DNA from 2 places in the Cutibacterium nasicola genome. Region 1 is predicted to be linked to the other one. Evidence: predicted binding sites of a transcription regulator. Region 1 holds the regulator's gene; the other holds the start of a gene.
The links. The regulator HrcA, encoded in region 1, represses chaperone genes, less so after heat shock. The targets are predictions, from matches to a motif close to TTGGCACTCGNNNNNNNCGAGTGCCAA.
Positions count from the first base shown of each region.

Region 1 (7,510 bases):
GTCCCGGACGCTGACCTGGCTTGGGTCATTGATCCCATCGACGGTACGAAGAATTTCGTCCACGGGTCGGTGGACCACGGGGTCATGCTCGCTCAGCTCAAGCGTGGAGAAACGGTGAGGGCCTGGATCTGGCAGCCTCAGCACGGTCACATGTGGTGCTCCGAGCAGGGTGCCGGGGTCACCTGTGACGGTGAGGCGGTGACCCGGGGAGGGGCCCGCACCCCGATTCGTGCCGCGACCACCCACGAGGCCTACAAGGTCGGCTCCCCACAGGTGAAGTGGCTGATGTCGAAGTGGTGCTGTGCGGTCGACTACCCCCTGATCTGCCTGGGGGAGAACGACGTCACCGTCTATCAGCACTCCTACCCGTGGGATCACCTGCCTGGTGCCCTCATGGTGCGCGAGCTCGGCGGAGTCGTTCGCACCGTGGACGGGGCCGAGTACGGGCCTCGCGAGATGTCGGGGAGACTCGTCGTCGCAGCCGACGAAGAGGCCTACCGGGTGATTGCTGAACTGTTGCGCTGATGTGTCGGACTGGCGGCAGGCCAGCTGGGGGGAATGTGCCGGCCCACCGGGGTGAGCGGGATGTCGACGGGGATCCTCGCGGCGAGCTCACCCCTCTGTGTCATGACGGCGGTGGCGTCAACGGGGTGCCCGTGGCCAGGCACGTAGATGCCTGCACCACCAGTACCGGTGATGACCGAGTCGATGGCTCGCGGCCAGCCCCGGAGGTCGGTCGTCTCGTCGGACTGTGGCTGGCCAGCGGTCTCCACCAGGTCTCCGACGAAGGTCACCCTCTCGTCGCAGATGATGACGACGAGGTCCCCGTCGGTGTGGGCCGGGCCGGGATGGATGACCTCAGCGCCGATCCCACCCAGATCGACATAGGCCATCAGTGAGATGGGGTGATCGACGTCGAGACCAGGACAGTGGGCCAGGGCGGCCTCGTGCATCCAGGCCTCAACCCCGTCAATTCCGGGAAGCCCGCCGCTGTGGTCATAGTGGTGGTGGGTGACGACGACCCGATCAACCGGACGACCCAGCATGCGTGCCGCCGACATCGCCAGGGCGTGTCCCTGCTCGGGAGTCGACCCGGTGTCGATGAGGAGGACGTGATCGTCGCCGGCGACCAGTCCGCAGGTGACGGTTTCCGATTCGACGACGGTCGTCCACACCCGGGCAGTGAGAGCGGACCACTGGGGAGTCTCGGGGTTCGTCGACATGGCCACCAGTGTGGCACGGGAATGTGCTACCAGCGAGAGAGACCGAAGCACTACGGGCGAACGCGATAAGGTGGCACTCGGCACCTGAGAGTGCCAAAGTGGGACTCGTAGCCGACGGGATCGCGTGAGGAGGGATTGTGCTCGACGACCGCAAGCTCGACGTGCTCAAGGCCATCGTCACCGATTTCGTCTCCAGCAAGGAGCCGGTGGGTTCCAAGGCATTGGTGGAACGTCACGGACTTCGAGTGTCCCCGGCAACCGTGCGCAATGACATGGCCGTGCTGGAGGAGGAGGGGTACATCACCCACCCCCACACCAGCGCCGGTCGTATTCCGACTGACAAGGGGTATCGCCTCTTCGTCGACCGGATTGCCACCCTCAAACCGCTGTCCGAGCCTGAGCGTCGAGCCATCCGGGCCTTCATGACCGGAGCTGTCGACCTCGACGATATCGTGCGTCGCACGGTGCGACTGCTCGCCCAGATCACCCACCAGGTCGCCATCATGCAGTACCCGGTGGCGACGACGGCGACGATCCGTCACCTCGAATTGGTGAGCTTGTCGACCGACCGCGTTCTCATCGTGCTCATCATGTCGTCGGGATCGGTGGAACAGCAGGTTGTCGAGCTTCCTGGTCATGACGAGGAGAATCTCGCCGTTCTTCGCACCCGGCTGAATGAGTCTCTCGTCGGATTGACAGTTACTGAGGCGGCCGACTCCCTTACTCGGCTCGTGGAAGATCTGGGGCCGGGCGAAGGCCGACAAGCGGCCTCGGTGATCGCCGCCATTGTCGAGATCCTCGCCATTGACCCGTCCGCCCGGGTGGTCGTTGCTGGAGTTCCCAATCTCACCGCGTTCGGTGCACAGTGGGAGACGACGGTGCGTCCCGTCCTGGAAGCCCTTGAGGAGCAGGTTGTCCTGATGCGACTGCTCGGCGAGGCGACTGCGGGGGAGGCTGGCGAAATCACGGTGCGTATTGGCGCTGAGAACACTGATGTGCCCTTCCAATCGACCTCGCTGGTGGCGAGCACCTATGGTCCTGAGGACGCCTTGTCGGGTCTTGGCGTCGTCGGGCCCACCCGAATGGACTACCCCTCAACCATGGCAGCTGTGCGAGCCGTGGCCCGCTATGTGGGCCGGTTCCTGGCAGAAGGATGATTCTTGAGCAACGACTACTACGAGATTCTTGGCGTTTCCCGTGATGCGAGCGCCGACGAGATCAAGAAGGCTTATCGCCGCAAGGCCATGAAACTTCACCCCGATGTCGCTGGGCCGGGATCGGAGGACGAGTTCAAGAAGGTCCAGGAAGCCTATGAGGTGCTCCAGGACCCGCAGAAGCGCGCCGTCTTCGACCGTGGCGGAGACCCGAACGCCCGCATGGGTGGATTCGGCGAGGGCGGATTCAGCACTGCCGGATTCGACTTCACCAACCTCGTGGACGCCATGTTCGGTGGCGGAACCTCCTTCGGCGGTGGCGGACGTGGGCCCCGCTCCCGGACCCGACGCGGCCAGGACGCCTTGGTGCGGATGCGCCTGAGCTTGGCTGAGGCGGTGTTCGGCGTCACCAAACCGCTGGACGTCGACACCGCGGTGGTGTGTCCGAAGTGTCAAGGTAAGGGAGCACAGTCCGGCTCGGAGCCGGTGACCTGCCACACCTGCCAAGGGCGCGGCGAGGTCATCACGGTGCAGCGGTCCCTCCTTGGTGACATTCGCACGAGCCAGCCCTGCCCGACCTGTCGTGGCTACGGCACGGTGATCCCCGATCCGTGCCAGGAGTGCTCCGGTGAGGGGCGGGTGCGCACCACCCGCACCATCAACGTCAAGATCCCTGCCGGAGTTGCTGACGGCAACCGGATCCACCTGGATTCCCAGGGAGAGGTGGGGCCCGGTGGCGGCCCGGCCGGAGACCTGTACATCGAGATGACGGTCAGCCCGCACGAGGTCTTCACCCGCGAGGGAGACAACCTCGAGATGGTCGTCACGATCCCGATGACCGCGGCTGCACTGGGAACCAATGTCGCGGTGCACACCCTGGAGGCCGATCGCGAGGACTTCGAGGAGTCCGAGAAGTCGGTCAACGTCGAGGTGCCGGCAGGAACCCAGTCGGGAACCCGCATCGTCGTGTCCGAGCGTGGAGTGCCGCGGCTGCGGCGTGGTGGACGCGGTGACCTAGGCGTCACCTTCATCGTTCAGACCCCGACCAAGCTCGACTCCCACCAGAAGGACCTGCTGTGCCAGCTGGCCGAGGCCCGCGGAGAGACCAAGGTGTCGGCGTCCGTCGAGAAGTCGGGTGGACGCGGCATGTTCTCCCGCATCAAGGAAGCCTTCGGCGGATGAGCGACGCCTGCTTCCTCGGAAAGATTGCTGGGGCCACCCTCGAGTCGGTGGTCGAGATCACCGGGGCGGAAGGGCACCATGCTGGTTCGGTGCGCCGCATTCGGGTGGGGGAGACCGTCCTCGTTACCGACGGTGAGGGCCATGCGGTGCGCGGACCTGCCGTCGAGGTGACGAAGGCGTCCGTGAGCGTCAAGGTGATCGAGGTGTTTGAGGCACCTGTCACTGCCCACCGCTGGGTTGCCGTCCAGGCCTTGCCGAAATCAGACCGTGCCGAGCTCGCGGTGGCGACCCTCACCGAGATGGGAGTTCACGAGATCTTGGCCTGGCAGGCAGATCGGAGCATTGTGCGCTGGAAGGGCGACAAGCAGACCAAGGGTGTCGCGAGATGGCAGGCGGCTGCCCGAGAGGCCACCAAACAGTCTCGACGTTTTCGTATACCGCAGGTAGAATTGGCGCAGACTCGTGAGGTTGTTGAGCGGATTCGCAGTGCCGAAGCCGCTTATATTTTGCATGAGTCGGCCACCGAACCACTGGTGCATCAGGAATTGCCGGCATTCGGTGAGGTGATCTTCATTGTCGGCCCAGAGGGGGGCATCACCGACCAAGAAGTGGACGCTCTCGTCGCGGCTGGTGCATGCCCTGTGACGGTATCGGATGGGGTGTTGAGAACTTCGACCGCCGGCGTGGTTGGCTTAGCCCAGTTGCGGGCCATGGCCAACCTCACCGCCTGCCGTTGAGAACGTCGTGGGTTGGGATCAGGGCTCGACCGTTACTTTGATGGCCTCGCCCTTCGCGACGATGTCGAAGACTGTCATGACGTCGTCAAGCTTCACATGGCGCGTAATGAGGTCCTTGACCGGCACCTGCCCCGACGCGATGTACTGCAGGGCACGCTTGTTGTGCTCGGGGGCCGAGCCGTTGGCGCCATGAATATGGAGCTGACGGTAGTGGACCAGGTTCGAGTCGCACGTGATCGTCGGATTCGCCTTCGGCAGCCCGCCGAAGAATGAGATACGGCCATTGCGGGCGGCCATGGCCAAGGCCTGCTCCTGGGTGATGTTGGCCGGGGTTGCGGTAATGATGACGTCGGCACCGCGACCGTTCGTAAGCTCCATGACCTTAGCAACGGCATCGGCTTGAGAGGCGTCGATAGTGATGTCAGGTTTGACGGCAGCGGCGGACATCGCGAGGCGCTCGGCGTTGATGTCGACCATGACGATGGTGCCGGCCTTATGCACGCCACGCGCAATGCGGGTGTGCATACACCCAATCGGTCCGGCGCCGAAGATGACGACGACATCACCGTCGTCGATACCGAGCTGTTCCTGGGCATTGATGGCGCACGCGAAGGGCTCAGCAGCGCTCGCTTCGTCAAAATCGACGGCGTCGGGGACCCGATTGAGGCCGTCCACCTTGAGCACCTGGGGCGGGACGATCATGTATTCGGCGAATCCGCCGTCGTACTGGTAGCCGACGCTGGTCTGGTTCTGACAGACCTGCATCCACCCCTTGCGACACTCGTGGCACTCCCCGCATGGGACGGCCGCGATCGACTGGACTCTGTCCCCGATCTTCCAGTCCCCAGCCGCCTCGGAGCCGATCTCAACGATCTCACCGGCAACCTCGTGGCCCATCGTCGTAACGCCGGTGATGTTCTGGTGGCCATTGTGGAGGATCTTGACGTCAGTGCCACAGGTGGAGCAGTTGCGAACCTTGATCTTAATCTCGTCGGGTTTGCACTCCGGTTCGGGGACGTCCTCCAGTCGAACATCCTCGGGGGCGTGGAACCTCAATGCCTTCATGATGTGTGCCTTTCTGTGATCCGGTGGTTATGCCTGCTGAGAGCCGAGAAGGTCAAGGACCTGGTCGGCGGACATCGCCTCACGAAGGTGTCGAGCGGTGTCGGGATTGGACAAGACTCTTGCGAGGGCCGTCATGATGTCGAGGTGCTCGTCGCTGGACGACGCGATGGGAATAACGATGGTGCACGTGTTCCCGTCCCAGTCAACTCCCTCGGGGAATTGGAGGAATCCCAGGGTGGCCTTACTGATGTGAGTGCGGACCTCATTGACACCGTGGGGGATCGCAATCCCCTCGCCCATATAGGTGGAAATCTCATGTTCCCGGGCGAGCATGCCCTTGACGTAGACCTCGTCTGCGGCACCTTCATCAACGAGCACCTGGCCAGCCATGGTGATGGCTTCCTCCTTGCTGGCAGCGCGCTGTCCCAAACGGATGGCGTCACGAGGCAATACGCTGGTGGCCACGCGAGTGGTGGTGTTGGTAGTCGACGAGTGGGGGAGTGCCTCGTCGACAGGCTTGGTTCCATCATGTGCAGCGCGAACCTCGGCCTCGACCTGGTCGAAAGCCGGATCGTTCATGTAGTTCCTAAAAGGCACGATGCGGGCACCGGGCACACGCTTGTGGGCGCGGTCGACGAGTCCTTCCTGGGTGAGGATGAGGGATGCATCTGCGGGGATGTGATCGACTGCTGTGTGCGCGACCTCAACCCCGTAAGGGGACAACCTCTTCTTCATGGCAGATGCGACCATCACCGACGAGCCCATGCCAGCGTCACAGGCGATGACGACCTTGGAAACGTCAGTCAGCGGAGCCTCGGCGTGGGGCGCGGCAGCAGTGCTCGTGGCATTGTGGTCTGCAGCTTCGACGGCTGCGTCGTCCTTGTCGTGATCCGTGCGAATGAGCAGCATTGCCACGATGAAGGAGACAGCGGTTGCGACGAGGAAGTCAGCAATCATGGCCAGATAGTGACCAGGCTGACACATCAGGAACCACGCGATGATCGATCCTGGGGAGGCTGGAGCGACGAGGCCGGCATGAAGCGCGATGCCAACGGCCAGACCACTCGTGGCACCAGCAATGGTGGCAAGGATCGTCTTGGGCTTCATGAGCACGTATGGGAAGAAGATCTCGTGGATGCCGCCGAAGAGGTGGATGATGATGGCACCGGGAGTGGATTGACGGATCTGGCGGGAACCAAAGAATTGGTAGGCGAGCAGTAGCCCGAATCCGGGACCGGGATTCGACTCAACCATGAAGAGGATTGAACGCCCGGTGGTGTGAGCCTCCTGGGTGCCGAGCGGAGTGAAGATACCATGATTGACGGCGTTGTTGAGGAAGAGCACCTTTGCCGGTTCGACGAGGACAGACGCGAGCGGAAGCAAGCTGTGGTGGACGAGGAAACCGACCCCAGCTGCCATCCAATCCATGAGAGTCGACACGATAGGTTCGACGCCCAGATGTCCAATGATCGCGAGGATCATACCGAGGATGCCGACCTCGAAGTTGTCGACGAGCATCTCGAATCCGGAATGGACTCGGCCCTCGAGCAGCTTGTCGACTTGCTTGAGGAGCCATGCGGCAAGCGGGCCCATCACCATGGCGCCCAGGAACATCGTAATGTCGGCGCCGACGACGACGCCCATCGTGGCGATCGCGCCGATGACCCCGCCGCGGGTCCCATTGACGATCTTTCCACCGGTGTAGCCGATGAGGACGGGTAGCAGATAGGTCAGCGTTGGATCGACGAGCTTGGCGAGGGCCGCGTTGGGGGCCCACCCTGTTTCGATGAAGAGAGCCGTGAGCAGGCCCCAGGCAATGAAGGCGCCGATATTCGGCATGATCATGCCGGCCAGGAAGCCGCCGAAGCGTTGGACGGAGGCACGTACGCCGTGCCCCTGCAGGTCCTTGTTGACCGTCGCGTCGGGTAGTGACATCGCAACTCCAGTGTGCTCGTCTGCCGATCGTCGGCAGGATCCTCATTGATCTGTGAACAAGTCTGAATCTGTTTGTGTATGTTGTCAAGGAGTTGCGTTGTGTTGGTTTTCCGGGGTGAAAAACAACGGGGTCGGACAGATGCCATCTGTCCGACCCCGTATGCGTCGTTGGGGCGAGAGATTACTTGGCGCCATCAAGGGCGACAGCGAGTAG
Region 1 covers NZ_CP199745.2:1,359,541-1,367,050, reverse strand. The annotation lists gene ACUCCZ_RS06345 (inositol monophosphatase family protein) at 1-525, shown strand, start outside; gene ACUCCZ_RS06340 (MBL fold metallo-hydrolase) at 495-1,223, opposite strand; gene hrcA (heat-inducible transcriptional repressor HrcA) at 1,361-2,380, shown strand; gene dnaJ (molecular chaperone DnaJ) at 2,384-3,559, shown strand; gene ACUCCZ_RS06325 (16S rRNA (uracil(1498)-N(3))-methyltransferase) at 3,556-4,296, shown strand; gene ACUCCZ_RS06320 (zinc-dependent dehydrogenase) at 4,315-5,361, opposite strand; gene ACUCCZ_RS06315 (PTS mannitol transporter subunit IICBA) at 5,389-7,296, opposite strand; gene ACUCCZ_RS06310 (DoxX family protein) at 7,478-7,510, opposite strand, start outside.

Region 2 (7,510 bases), 930 kb from region 1:
GCTGATTCCGGGCTGCCCATTGAGAAGGTGCTCGTCTGAGGTGGTCAACGTCGGCAGTCTTGTGGGGTGTGAACGTACAACGGCTTGAAACCTGCTGGTCAGACCCCGCTCGCAGGTTGTCCCGCTGTGCCATGGTGTGGGGCATCAGTATTCGACAGAAATGGATGAGGAATGAGTGAACCCTTCGTTCTCGATGCCAGTTTCAGCGCCTTTCGCGCCAAGTCCTTCGCCAATGACGCCACCGGGCGACTGGTTCAGAATGCGGTGACCGGCACCGGGGCCGACACCGTCAGCCTGGATCGCACCGTGACCAACAGCATCGACGAGACGACCTCCGAGCGGTTGGACTCCTGGGGAGTGACCGATCAGAAGCGTTCCGGACGGTGCTGGGAATTCGCAGGGCTCAACGTCCTGCGGGCCAAGGTCATCAGCGAGCTCAAGGTCGACAACCTCGAGTTCTCGCAGAATTACATCGCCTTCTTCGACAAGCTCGAGAAGGCCAACCACACCCTTGCTCGCGCCATCGCCACCGCATCGCGTGATGCTGACGAGGAAGAGGTGCGCGCCCTCATGGACTATCCGGCCGAGGACGGCGGATGGTGGATGGAGTTCACTGATCTTGTCGCCAAGTACGGTGTGGTGCCCTCCTGGGTCATGCCCGACACCGAGTCGGCCGGTAACACCGTGCAGATGAACCGTGCCCTGTCGACGGTGCTGCGCCGAGCCATTGGAAGGATCCGTGACGCCGCGACCAGTTCCGACGTGGCCGAGGGGGCCTCCCAGATGGAGGCAGCCCGAAGCGAGGCCCTGAACGCGGTGTGGCGGATCCTCGCGATCCACCTGGGTACCCCGCCCGCCAGCTTCACCTGGCAGTATCGCGACAAGGACAAGAACTTCCACCGTAAGGGCGCCTACACGCCGCTGGAGTTCGCCCACGAGATCGTGCCGCAGGCGTTCGAACCGTGGGTCAGCCTCGGCCATGACCCGCGTGAGGAACACCCCGTCGGTCGCACCTACGTCCACGAGCACACCCCGTACATGGAGGGTGGCACTCCCTACTGGCACCTGTCGGTGGAGCTGGACGTCATGAAGAAGGCCGTCATCGACTCCATCGCCGCCGGAGAGCCTGTCTGGTTCGCCTGCGACGTCAAGAAGCAGTTCGACAAGGACCTGGGCGTCTGGGATGCGAAGCTGCATGACTATGAGGCCCTCTACAGCATCGACATGGAGATGTCCAAGGCCGAGCGGTTGCGCTTGCGCGAGTCGGGTGGAACCCACGCCATGACCATTGTCGGTGTGGACCTCGTTGACGGTGTTCCGGTGCGCTGGCGGGTTGAGAACTCCTGGGGCGATGAGGTGGGCCGCAAAGGGTTCTTCACGATGAACGACTCGTGGTTCGACGAGTACGTCTACAACGTCATCGTGCCTCGCTCCCGGGTGTCCGAGGATGTCGCCAAGGCGTGTGACCAGGAGCCGATCGTCCTGCCGCAGTACGACATGATGTGAGTCCCCTCACGACACGAGCTGCCCGTCCGTGTCCCTGCGGGCGGGCAGCTCGTGGTCGTGCGTGCACAATCCGTTGAGCCAGGGAGCCTCTGCCAGCTGTCGTGGCTGCCAGTCGCTCGGCAGCCGTCTTCGTCGCCCTGAGAGGATGTCCCCCATGATGACCCCGATACTCACCACCCTTGGTTTCGTCATGCACCCTGACGGAGAGCGCGTCCTCATGGTGCATCGCATCGCACGCCCTGGCGACGAGCAGCTCGGCAAGTACAACGGGCTGGGAGGCAAGGTGGAACCGGGGGAGGATGTCGTCGTTGGCATGAAGCGCGAATTGCGCGAGGAGGCCGCGATCGAGGTTGACGCCATGCGCCTACGTGGCACCGTGTCGTGGCCGGGGTTCGGGCGTCACGGAGAGGACCATTTCGGTGTCATCTTCGTCGTCGATGCCTGGCATCCCATTGCCGACGCCATCCCTGACGAGAATGAGGAAGGACCCCTGGCCTGGGAGCGCGTCGACTCCCTCGACGACCTACCGATGTGGGAAGGAGACCGCCACTTCCTGCCGTTGGTCTTCGATCCTGAGGTCACGCAGTTTCACGGTTGCCTGCCGTACTCCGACGGTCGTCCCACGGGGTGGTCCTACTCGACCCTGTGATGACGCCGCCATGGCGAAAGAATCAGCCAGCCAACCCGACGATCCACAGGATGAGGCAGACGACCGGGGCGACCCAGCGGGAGCTCCACGCCCCGTAGTGGGTCTCGGCGAACATGCTGTCAGCACGTGGATTGCCGCCCGGCAGGCTGTATGGCGCAATGATCGTCAGCGCCAAGCTCACTGGCAACAGGACCGAGAAGGCGATCGGCGTCGTCACGATCGGTGTCGCCGCCAGAATGCCCATGGCGATGATGCCGCCGAGGCCCAGCATGAGGGTCACCGCAGTGACGACGTCCTGACCGCTCCCGTCGGGCTTCACGAAGGACTCCGCGAAGGTCAGCAGGCCGGGAATGACGATGAGTGCCACGAAGAGCAGTGCCCAGCTGACATGGGTGCGGGCGTCCATGGTGAGGGGCTCGGTGCGCGACCCGTAGTAGGTCGTTGCCATGGCTCCGAGCTGACAGGCTGAACCGATGAAGTGATGGACGTACCACCCTGCAGAACGGCGCGAAGGATCTTCCTCAGAGGTCATGTTCCTGGACCCCCGGGACTGCAGGCGTTGGGTAAATCGTGATCGATTCTCGTAAGTGGTGATGGCCACGACGGTACTGGTTGCTCCTCGTACGGAAAACAGTGCAAAGCGATGTCTCGCCCGAAGAGTGTACCCAAACTGTTCGAAAGTACCTCTATGGTGGCAGCGTGGATCGCACCGTGGCACGCCGTCTGGCCGGAGATGAAGGGATCGCCGCCCTAGACCTCGCCGGCGCTGAACCTGATCCGGATTCGCTGTCCGCCGCGAGCCGACTGCGGCGTCACATGAATGCCGATCTCGCTGCTGCGGCCCTCGACCAGATCAGCCTGAGGCGTCGATCCGTCAGCAAGGTTGGTCCGGTCGGAGAAGACATGCTGTGGACCCGCGATGGTCTCGAGCAGGCCACCCGCGGCGACGTCTCCCGATGGCGTGCACAATGCTTGGTCTCCGCAGGGTTCACGAACGTCATTGACCTGGGTTGCGCATGCGGCGCGGACTCCCGGGCATACCTCGAGGCTGGCTTGAGGGTGACCGCTGTCGAGATCGACCCTGCGACCGCCGAACTGGCCCGCCACAACCTCCCCGGAGCCACCGTGTTGTGTGCCGATGCCGCCGAGGTCGCCGGTGACCTGCTCAAGGATGCGTCCGACACCACGGTCGTCATGCTTGACCCCGCTCGGCGCACTGGGCGAGGCCGGACCTGGCGCTTGGAGGATGTGCAGCCGTCATGGTCCTTCGTGGAAAAGGTGATCGCCGTGGCGCCGACCGTGGTCAAGCTCGGGCCAGGAGTCGATCGCTCTCAACTGCCCGGCACACCCGTCACGTACGTGGGCCATCGCGGGGATCTGGTTGAGGCGACGCTGTGGTCCGGGCTCGGCGACTTGTGGTCGGGCGACCGTGCCATTCTCGTGAGCCCTGAGACGACCCTTGAGCTGCCCGGTGCGCTACCCGATCCGGACATTGGTGATGTGGGTCCCTTCGTGGCTGAGCCCCACCCGGCAGCCATTCGGGCTGGCAGTCTCTCGGCGATTGACGACTCGCTGCGCATGGTGTCTGACGGCATCGCCTACCTCACTGCGGACGCCCCGGTCAATTCTGCGTGGTTGACGTGGTTTGCCGTCAAGGACGTACTCCCTCTCGACGTCAGGACCCTGCGTTCCTGGGTACGTGACCATCGCGTCGGAACCATCGAGATCAAGAAGCGCGGTGTCGACGTCGATCCCGTTGCGTGGCGACGAAGGCTCAAGCCCTCTGGACCACGTTCTGTCACTCTCATATGCACTCCGACAGGTCAAAACGCCAAGGCCTTGGTGTGCGACCGACTTCACTTATCACCAAGCCGTATCCAGAATTGACCTGTCTGTGATGTCATGTGTTCGTGGTGACCACTCGGCGTTCAGCAAGATACCTCGTTGCATTGCTGTTGACTCCGCTCCTTGTGCTGTCAGGTTGCGGAAAGTTCAACGCTGGTTTCGTCATCAAGGACGAAAACCATGTTGATGTAACCATTACTGTCGGCGCTCTCAAGTCGACCCTCGACGAGCTCGCGGGAGGCGAGGCCGAGGACGTCACGAAAGAGCTTCGCGATTGCTCAGAACTCGCAAGATTGTATGAGTCGGATGGGAACGCTGCCGGCGCGATGACGGTCAGGCCCTTTGACAACGACAAATATGTGGGCTGCACGGTGACCAGCACGATGACGGTCGCTGAGCTGACGGGCCAGTCGTCCCCGTCTCCGCGTGGTGCAAAACCGTCGGCCACGCCCTCGCAAGACGTCAAGGGCGACGGCCCAATTTTCGTCGCCTTTGACGACGACAAGGTCCGGTTTCGTTGTGATGGTTCTGGTCTCTGGGATGCCCTTTCCCGATTTGACTCCTCGCAGTTGGGTAGTTCAGCCAAGATCTCTGACTTCAAGGTCTCTGTGACTTTCCCCGGCAAGGTCCTGAGCCACTCGGGATCGAGCAGGGTTGACGGCAGGACCGTGACCTGGACCGACATCAAGGACCTTGAGTCCCATTCGGGCTTGGAAGCCTCGGGCAAGCGCGGAGCTGGCTTCCCGGGCTGGGCATGGGTGGTCCTTGCGGTGGTCGTCGTCCCCATGGGTGGTGCCGTTGCAGCAGTGGTCATGAGCAAGAGGAAGAATGGCCAGTCGACCGGTGTCCCGTGTCAGCCAGGCATGCCCAATCCCGGGGGCGGGCCGCCGCAGGGTCGTCCCGGGCCGCTACCGGGACAGCCGTGTCTGCCGCGAGGACCGCAGAATCCGGATCATGGCCCTGCTCGAGGAGTCCATCGGTCGCCCCATGGTCCTGGCGGTGAGCCTGGTCCGGACTCACACTGATTCCGGGTACGTGAGGATCCTGGAATCACGTGGTTGCCAGGACCCGTGTCATGAGTCGCACATGGGGTGACGAGAAGAGGCTCAAAAGTGCACTGGAATGTCCACCGAGGGCCGTCATGGTACGTGCTTGTTGCCAGGTGGACCTACCGTCAGACCCCATGTCTGTGGTGTCATGGTGGCATGCAGAGTGTATCCCGCCATCTGAGACGCTGTCTTGCCGTGCTTCTTGCACCCCTGTTGTTGCTCGCCGGGTGCGTCAAATTCGACACGGCGATGGAGATCAAGGACGAGGATCACATCCACGTCAAGGCCACCGTTGGCATTTCCAAGTCCATGGCCGACATGTCGGGGGAGGACCTCACCTCCCAGTTCTCCGACTGTGACGACACGAAGGGTGTCGGCGGGGGAACCTCGAACGCCAAGGGCGAGAAATTCGAGGACGATCAATACATCGGCTGCACCTACTCGGGTGACGTCACCGCAGCCGAGTACAACAAGGGTAATGAAGGCAGCAAGGTCACCTTTGACAGGGACAAGGTGACCTTCAAGATGAACAACGGCTATTTCGATGGCGCAGGTGGTTCCACCGAGTCCCTTGACGCAAGCATGTTCAGCGATTTCAAGGTCTCCATCATCTTCCCCGGCAAGGTGCTGAACCACTCTGGATCGAGCAAGGTCGACGGGAATACCGTCACTTGGACCGATCCCAAGGACATGTTCTCGAGTGAGGGTCTCAGCGCCACCGGTGAGCGCAACAACGGTGTGCCGACGTGGGTCTGGATCGTCGTCGCGGTGTCAGTCTTGGCGATCATCGGGGTCGTCGTGGCTGTCCTGTTCAAGAAGAAGGGTCAGAGGGCGAGCAAGCCGGAGAACGGTGATACCCCGTGGGCGATGCAGTACCCCGGGCAGCCTCAGGGTAATCCCCAGGCACAGCAGCCGCCCTACCAGAGTCCGAGCCAGTCAGACCAGCCGTGGGGACATGTTCCGGGGAATGCGACGGGCGCTGCTCAACCTGATCAGCAGCCGCCGTCACATCCTGACGACTTCTGGAAGAACCACGGATCCAGCTGACGACTGCCGATATCGATATGCGGAGCGTCATTTCTGGCACTCCCTTTGCCTGAGTGCCAACCACGGGTGTACTTTCGTAATTGGCACTCTCGTGGTGAGTGTGCCAACGGACCTCAAGCACCCGCGACGCTGACGGTCCGTGGCGCTCGGGGCTCGCAACCCCTGGCGAGAGACAACGACACAATCCGTCTTCAGTAGAAAGGGGTCTTGACGTGGCAACCACGATCAAGCCGCTCGAGGACCGCGTCCTCGTCCAGCCTCTCGAGGCCGAGCAGACGACCGCTTCTGGTCTCGTCATTCCGGACACCGCCAAGGAGAAGCCGCAGGAGGGCAAGGTCATCTCCGCCGGCCCCGGTCGTGTCGACGACAAGGGCACCCGCGTTCCCATGGATGTCAAGGAGGGTGACGTCGTCATCTTCTCCAAGTACGGCGGCACCGAGGTCAAGTACGACGGCCAGGAGTACCTGCTCCTCAACGCTCGCGACATCCTCGCCGTCGTCGAGAAGTGAGGCGCTGATACATGGCAGCCAAGCAGCTTCAGTTTGACGAGGAGGCCCGTCGCGCCCTCGAGCGCGGCGTCGACACCCTCGCCGACACCGTCAAGGTGACCCTCGGCCCCAAGGGCCGCTATGTCGTTCTCGACAAGAAGTGGGGAGCCCCGACCATCACCAACGACGGCGTGACCGTCGCCAAGGAGGTCGACCTCACCGATCCTTACGAGAACCTCGGCGCCCAGCTCGCCAAGGAGGTCGCCACCAAGACCAACGACGTGGCCGGTGATGGAACCACCACCGCCACCGTGCTCGCCCAGGCCCTCGTCCACGAGGGATTGCGCGCCGTGGCCTCCGGGGCCAACCCGGTCGGCCTCAAGCGCGGTATCGAGAAGGCTGTCGACGCCGTCGTGGAGGAGCTTCGCTCCATCTCGCGCGCCATCGACACCACCTCGGACATGGCCAGCGTCGCCACCATCTCCAGCCGTGACGAGACCATCGGCTCCCTCATTGCCCAGGCTTTCGACAAGGTTGGCAAGGACGGCGTCATCACCGTCGACGAGTCCCAGACCTTCGGCACCGAGCTCGACTTCACCGAGGGCATGCAGTTCGACAAGGGCTATCTGTCGCCCTACATGGTCACCGACCAGGACCGCATGGAGGCCGTGATCGAGGATCCTTACATCCTCATCCACTCCGGCAAGATCTCGTCGATGAACGACCTGCTCCCGCTGTTGGAGAAGGTCATCGCAGCCCACGGCAGCTTGTTCATCGTGGCCGAGGACGTTGACGGGGAGGCCCTGAGCACCCTCGTCGTCAACAAGATCCGCGGCACCTTCAACTCGGTGGCCGTCAAGGCTCCGGCCTTCGGTGACCGCCGCAAGGCCATGCTGCAGGACATTGCCACCCTCACCGGTGGTCAG
Region 2 covers NZ_CP199745.2:430,876-438,385, forward strand. The annotation lists gene tsaD (tRNA (adenosine(37)-N6)-threonylcarbamoyltransferase complex transferase subunit TsaD) at 1-39, shown strand, start outside; gene ACUCCZ_RS02010 (C1 family peptidase) at 172-1,506, shown strand; gene ACUCCZ_RS02015 (NUDIX hydrolase) at 1,661-2,155, shown strand; gene ACUCCZ_RS02020 (hypothetical protein) at 2,178-2,603, opposite strand; gene ACUCCZ_RS02025 (THUMP-like domain-containing protein) at 2,855-4,042, shown strand; partial or broken gene ACUCCZ_RS02030 (LppM family (lipo)protein) at 4,066-4,824, shown strand; gene ACUCCZ_RS02035 (LppM family (lipo)protein) at 5,206-6,096, shown strand; gene groES (co-chaperone GroES) at 6,309-6,605, shown strand; gene groL (chaperonin GroEL) at 6,617-7,510, shown strand, end outside.
Region 2: the regulator HrcA is predicted to act here: its motif matches at 6,130-6,156, upstream of groES (co-chaperone GroES).